DNA from 3 places in the Brucella sp. NBRC 12950 genome. Region 1 is predicted to be linked to each of the others. Evidence: riboswitches for the same ligand, from Rfam matches in the RefSeq annotation. Region 1 holds a riboswitch; each other region holds the start of a gene.

Region 1 (2,202 bases):
ATGAATAGAAATACGGCTTTCCATTTCCTTGTCGAATGCACGTCCTGTTGCGAGGTAAACTGGCTGAAGTCCAAGCTCTTTCGATGTGTCCTCAACCAGTTTCTCCGCAAACGACGACTTACCAGAACGGGCTCCGCCAAGAACGAATGTAATTTTTGCATTTTCATTTCTGGGCGGAGCCATAGGTATCAGCCTTCAATATCCGACTTCGCATAAGCCTGAATGAACCAGCCCAGTGCAAGACCAATGACCGCCCACATGAACAGGTTTGTCGCAAGCGATGCGACAGCATATTGCGAAGCAAGCAGCGATGGGATTGGCGATGCAATATCTTCCGGATGCGGTGCACCATAAAGATGTGGAGCGATAATCAGCACAAGCCCGAGGATTTTGGAGATGATCTCATTACGCAAAACCAGCAGATAAATGCCGACACCGCTTAACACCACGGTCAAAACCCACCAGAGCTGGCGCTGCGCCAAATCAGCGGCGGGCATCGCAGGCAGTTCCGGCGAAAGCCCCAAAGCTGGCAGGAAAGCGACCGCAAAGAAACCGGCCACACCCCAGAAAATACCGTTCTGCGGCGTAATACGGCGACCAAGCAACAAAGCGACACCGCCCAGCAGCAATGCAAAACCTGCGCCCGCAACGAGATTGGCGAGAATAGTATTGCCTAAACGGCCAAACGGTAGCTCGGCCCCCGCCTCTTCGCCTTCGCTCGCAACAGATGCGGCTTGATCATGTGGCTGTGCCTCTGCGCTACCATGATCATGTGGTGCAGCGGCTTCTGCTCCATGACTATGACCGCCATTGGCCTGTTCATAGGTTTCAGCCTGCAGAATAAGCGGCACGGTTTTCAAATACATGGCAGGCGTTACAAGAAGCCCCGCCAGAAGGCCCGCAGCAAGCGTGGCCAAAAGATAACGAATTAACATATTGCGTCCCTCAACAACAATCCACGCCGATGGCCGTCCACCACCGGTCGCTACAAAGCATCAAATCGTGCGAAAATGACTTAAGTGCTCAGTGACAGGGGAACCCATATGAATGACGCGTATCATGCGCAGAATCGTGCAGCGCATCGGAATGAGCAAGACCGACCCCATAGATCAGAAATGCACCGAGAAGGAGCGAGACGACAGCCGTACCAAGACGCGTTGCGAGTGGCATAGCTAAAGTGTTGGGAACAGAATTTTGTGTACGTGCAGCCATGACAACCTCCGTGCAGGCAGCCGGGAAAGACCTCCCATGGGGTGCGGACAAAATGTCCTTCACGCAACAGGCAGGTCTCCTGGCTCACGGGTCGTAGGGTTTGAAGCTGCCTTCCCAGAAACGCTGATGTTTCCAGTGGCCGCCGGTTAACCGGCTTGCCTCATCCCTCTCCGCTCTACAGTCGCGGGGTCGGCTGCGATAAAGACGCCCGGATTGGGTCCGTCCGTCGCATTCCCTTTTGGTATCGCCGGGATTCGTCCCGGCAAAACCTGTTGTGTAAATCGACACTAGGCTTTCGCCAATGCGGCGTCAATCGAGTGCAAACAACGCATCAATATCAAGACAGTTTTCAAGGCCGTCGGCCAGCTCATCAAGTGCCTCTTCAATGCCAGCACGATAATTCTCGCCTGAACTGCTCACGCCGAGCGTTGCAAGAAATTGCCGACGGAACTCATCCGCACCAAAAACACCATGCAGGTAGGTGCCCATCACCCGACCGTTCGCCGAGACTGCACCGTCATCGTGATCGCCGATCCGCGCGAATGGGCGGATAGCATCGGGACCATTTGTACGCCCTATATGAATCTCGTATCCATCAAGTGCTGCATCATAAAGTTGCGAGTGAGCCGCAACATTGCGCACGACTTTTTCCAGTTCCATCACAGTGTTGACGTCCAGCAGCCCCAACCCGTCAATGTCGCGCACCTGACCCTCGATACCGCCCGGATCGCTTATCCGGTTGCCAAGCATCTGGAACCCACCACAAATACCAAGCACATGCCCGCCACGCCGCACATGGAGCTGCAAATCACGCTCCCATCCGTTTTCGCGAAATGCAATCAGATCGGCAATCGTCGATTTTGTTCCCGGTAAAACCACAAGCCCTACATCATGCGGCAAAGGCTGTCCCGGCGGAACCATGACAACCTCAACCTGGTTTTCTGCTTTCAGCGGATCAAAATCGTCGAAATTCGCAATACGCGGCAACAT
Region 2 (2,202 bases), on a different contig from region 1:
TTCGCAATTGTTTCCCAACCGACAGTTGGCCACTCTTCTTCACTCTCGATCACATTCTTGATGCCAAGCGCGGAAAGGATATAGGCGGGAGCACCAAATTTCCCGGCCGCATACGGATCGGCATCGATCTGCGTACTGGAGAACCAGACCATCGCGGAAAGCGTACCATTGGTGGAACCAATTTTCTCACGCGCAGCAGCTTCACGAGCCTTTAAGTCCGCAACGAGCTTTTCACCGCGATCCTGCACGTTGAAGATCTCGGCAAGTTCAGTGATTTCCTGATAGACAATTTCCATCTTGAAAGGTGCCGTGCGGACGCCATCGCCGCCGCCGGAATTATCCTTGCCTACACAATCGGACGGTGAGGTGTAGGTTGGAATACCCAGTTCTTCAAATTGCTCAGGCTTACCGACAATGCCCATCGGGCCAACGTGCCACTGAAAATCAGCCGTGACGATTTCAGGCTTTTCCGCCAACACACTTTCAAAGCTTGGGTCGTTGTCCGCAAGGCGCTTGACCTTTGCATTAACTTCTTCGAAACCCTTCAGAACAGGGCCAAACCAGACCGCAGTACCGACAACTTTATCGCCAAGACCGAGGCTGTAAAGAATTTCTGCACTGCTCTGACCAACGGCCACAGCGCGCGTTGGTGCCTGTTTGAACGTAACATCGCGACCGCAATTTTTCAGCGTCAGCGGATACTGAGTTTCAGCAGCTTGTGCAGCAAAGCTACTCGCAAGAATAGCAACTGCTGAGAAGGCAACGCGAAACGACGTCTTGCCGATAAAGTTCATTTAAAACCCCGAAATGATAAGAGAGAAAGCCGTATCAAACGGCGGAAGCGATCCGGCGCGTAAAGAAGACGGACATATCCGGGGACATGAATGACGATGGGAGGCAACGTCCTGCGACGCTTAATGCTGTCATAACCAACTCTCCTGCACCGGGCATCCCCGCCCGTGACAATGGACTACGTTAGACGGCAGGTCTCCTGGCTCACAGATACTCACTGTTCATCTGCCTTCCCGAGCTGTTTGGAACAGTCTCAGTGACATGACGCTTTGAGGCATCACAAGGATGAACGGCAATCCGCTTACAGTTGCGGGGGCAGCCACGGTCTCGGTCCCTTTTGGGTCGTCCTCACCGTGTTCCCTATTAATCCCCTTCACTCTCGGTCGGGGAACCGTCGTAATTGTATTACATCGCGCTGATATAAGCGTCAAGCGAGCTGGCTCGCTTATTCAGCCCTATAAACTCGCCACATAAGACTTTTTGCTAATACGATACTGTAAGTAAAAACAAGTGATGCTGCTTGCTGGTATATTGTAATTCTCTCCTGTAGTCTCCAGATCAGTAGTCTCTGCTTGGGAAGCAGGGGTTTTTGAGGAGGGCTGTCGCAAAGGCAGCAGCAAAATGCACGCAAGTGCATTCAGGGAGGATTTATGCGTAAATGGATTCTGGCCATTTCGTCGGTGGCAGCGCTTGCAATGGCGGGTGCAGCTTCGGCTGAAGATTACAAGGTATTGGCGCCAGCAGCACCAGGCGGTGGCTGGGACCAGACAGCACGCACCATGCAGAACGTGCTTCAGGATGAAAAGATTTCCGGCAGCGTTCAGGTCATTAATGTTCCGGGTGCAGGTGGCACTATTGGCCTGGCGCAGTTCGTCAACCAGAATAAGGGCGACCCGAGCCAGCTCATCGTTGGCGGCTATGTCATGGTCGGTGCGATCCTGACCAACAATTCGCCCGTCAATCTCGACGCGATTACACCAATTGCCCGCCTCACCGGCGAATATGAAGCCATTGTCGTTCCGGCATCGTCCGACATTCAGAACCTCGGCGATCTTGTTGCCAAGCTCAAGGCTGATCCGGGCTCCGTTTCCTGGGGCGGCGGCTCGGCAGGTGGTACGGACCACATCACAGCTGGTCTTTTTGCCAAGGCCGCAGGCGTTGACCCAACCAAAGTCAACTACATTGCCTTTTCCGGTGGTGGCGAAGCGCTCGCTGCAATTCTTGGCAATCAGGTAACAGTCGGCATTTCCGGCTACGGCGAATTTGACCCACAGATCAAGGCTGGCACGCTTCGCATTATCGGTATTTCCAGCGATGAACGCGTTGAAGGCATCGACGCCCCGACCTTTAAAGAAGGTGGCGTCGACGTGTCGATCCAGAACTGGCGCATGGTCGGCGCCGCTCCGGGCA
Region 3 (2,202 bases), on a different contig from region 1:
TGAATTGTTCCTGAGCGAATATGCCCTGCTCAACAGCCAATCGGCTTCGCTCTTCGCGATCATAGACAACACGTGTCAGTGAGTAGTCCTCATGTTCAAGGCTTGGCCGAAAGCAAGCCCCAGCTACCGAATTGGCATTGTAAATCTCGGGCCGATAGATCTTCTGAAAAGTCTCCATCGTACTGATTGTGCCGATAAGCTCAAGATTGGTATAGTCATCAAGGAGGTCGCCAACAAAATAGAAGGCGAATGGCGCAACACTGTTGGGCGGCATGAAGAAGCGGACCCGCAACCCCATTTTTTGAAAATATTGATCAGTCAAAGATAATTCACTTTGACGATACTCTACACCCAGCACCGGATGGTAATTACCAGTCCGGTGATATGTTTTACTGCTGGATGCACTTAAGCAGATCACGGGTGGCTTTCGAAAATGTTCTTCGTAAGCATTCGACTTGAGGAAACATTTGAATAGCTTTCCATGCAGGTCGCCGAAGTCATCTGGAATGCTGAACGTGGAGCGCCCCTTGTTATATTCGGGCAGAACGACGCTAAAGTCGTAATCTCGAACATAAGAAGAGAAGTTGTTTCCAACAATGCCTTCGATCCGTTCGCCAGTCTTTTGATCAACGATATTGGCTTTCAATATCTCTATCAGGGGGAAAGCATCCGAGTTGCCTTCCGCATCAATATTCATCTCGACCGAGATGATTTCGAGTTCAACCCTATAGCGATTGCCATCGGTATTATCCCAATGCGCCAGAGCGTTGAACCGATTATCAATCATTCTCAGCGCGTTACGAAGGTTCTCCTGGCGGTTCCTCCCCCTGGCTAAATTTGCAAAGTTGGTCGTTACACGCGTGTTGGTTGAGGGCAGATAGTTCTCATCAAAACGATGGAAATTTAGATGAAACGTGAAATCGTCACGCCTCGTGATCGGTTGACGATTAACATATGGCTCGCCGCTCGCGGCGACCGGAATTGCGGTTTGAGACATGACTCACCCCAAAAAGTTGGGGGCATGGGTCAGCGAACTCATAGCAATAGGGACCGCTACGCGGCCTTCGCTACGGCACACCGGGACACCCCGCCCGTGGACGTTACTTTGCGAAGGCAGGTCTCCTGGCTCGCGGGTCATTGCTTCTCTCCGTCTTCCCAGGGAGAACCCCAGTGACATTCTGGACATCAGCTTGCCGCTTACAGTTGCGGGGGCAGCGTCGGCTTTCCCAATAGTCTGGGGCACCAACTTCCCTCTTAGCCCCGGCACATCTAAGAGACGACCGGAGAACCTAGGCCAAGTAACTTTCCTGTATCGGACGCAAAATGTCAATAGCACATAAAGAAATGTTTATATCTTTAAGTCGCAAACTGCAGGGCCAAGCTGTTCCTGGCAGAATGCTCATCTGCTTGACCGCTAGTTCCTTTCATTGCTCCTGGAAGGATCGATTACCAGCATTGCCGTGTGGAGATCCGGCCTCTCGATTCTAACATTCGTCGCTAATCTCAGGCCGATTCCGCGAAAAATTGGAAACATCCACCGCTGTCTTCTCCGTACGCCCAAATCGCGATCGTATAAGCGAAGATTATCAACGCTATTTTGACGACGCGCTTATTGTATTTTTGATCTGCATGCTGTTGTGATCGTCACCAACGGTGGGGTTTCGGTCTATTTGGAGGAAGTTTGAATGCGAATGTTTCTGATTACGGGTCTGTTGACCCTTATGGCAACCGGTGGGGGCTTTGCTGCTACGTGTGAGCAAAGCTTTAAGTCAGAGGGAGTTCCGCTCTTAACTCCGACTGTCTATCGCGCGACACAAAGCTTTACTGGTATCAAATCGTCGGATGCCTTGCAGCGTATGGCACAAGCCATCGCAGCCGACGGCTTTTCTGGCATCACGATCAACAAGCAGCTCTCGTCCATTGACGCCTTTCAAGATGGATCTGGATCGGGTCGCATGCAGACCTTGCGCGTGACCGCTCGTAAGCAGGGCAAGGGCATACGCGTTGACGCTATCTTCACACTCAAAGTGGGGCAGACGATGAGCACGTCGGTGGCGCGCAAAGGACTTTGCGGTTTCCTAGCTGCGGCAGCACAATAAGCTAACCGGCTCGATTTTCACTACCGTGCCTTAGAAAGCACGTTGATATCGAGCCCGATCGTCTCTAATTGATGAAGGCAAATCTGGCTCTTCCCGTACACGA

The links. A riboswitch is a leader RNA that binds a small molecule or an ion and turns the genes downstream of it on or off. The one in region 1 is predicted to bind cobalamin.
Positions count from the first base shown of each region.
Region 2: linked by a shared signal. The riboswitch ahead of QSJ70_RS04310 (ABC transporter substrate-binding protein) and the one ahead of QSJ70_RS01730 (CbtB domain-containing protein) in region 1 are both predicted to bind cobalamin.
Region 3: linked by a shared signal. The riboswitch ahead of QSJ70_RS22270 (DUF1852 domain-containing protein) and the one ahead of QSJ70_RS01730 (CbtB domain-containing protein) in region 1 are both predicted to bind cobalamin.

Region 1 is NZ_BSQC01000001.1:372,063-374,264, reverse strand. Features, by position in the region: gene cobU (bifunctional adenosylcobinamide kinase/adenosylcobinamide-phosphate guanylyltransferase) at 1-183, opposite strand, end outside; gene QSJ70_RS01735 (CbtA family protein) at 189-935, opposite strand; gene QSJ70_RS01730 (CbtB domain-containing protein) at 1,024-1,212, opposite strand; cobalamin riboswitch at 1,265-1,500, opposite strand; gene QSJ70_RS01725 (cobyric acid synthase) at 1,522-2,202, opposite strand, start outside.
Region 2 is NZ_BSQC01000002.1:283,217-285,418, reverse strand. Features, by position in the region: gene QSJ70_RS04310 (ABC transporter substrate-binding protein) at 1-794, opposite strand, end outside; cobalamin riboswitch at 965-1,203, opposite strand; gene QSJ70_RS04305 (Bug family tripartite tricarboxylate transporter substrate binding protein) at 1,443-2,202, shown strand, end outside.
Region 3 is NZ_BSQC01000015.1:89,087-91,288, reverse strand. Features, by position in the region: gene QSJ70_RS22270 (DUF1852 domain-containing protein) at 1-997, opposite strand, end outside; cobalamin riboswitch at 1,096-1,308, opposite strand; gene QSJ70_RS22265 (hypothetical protein) at 1,686-2,099, shown strand.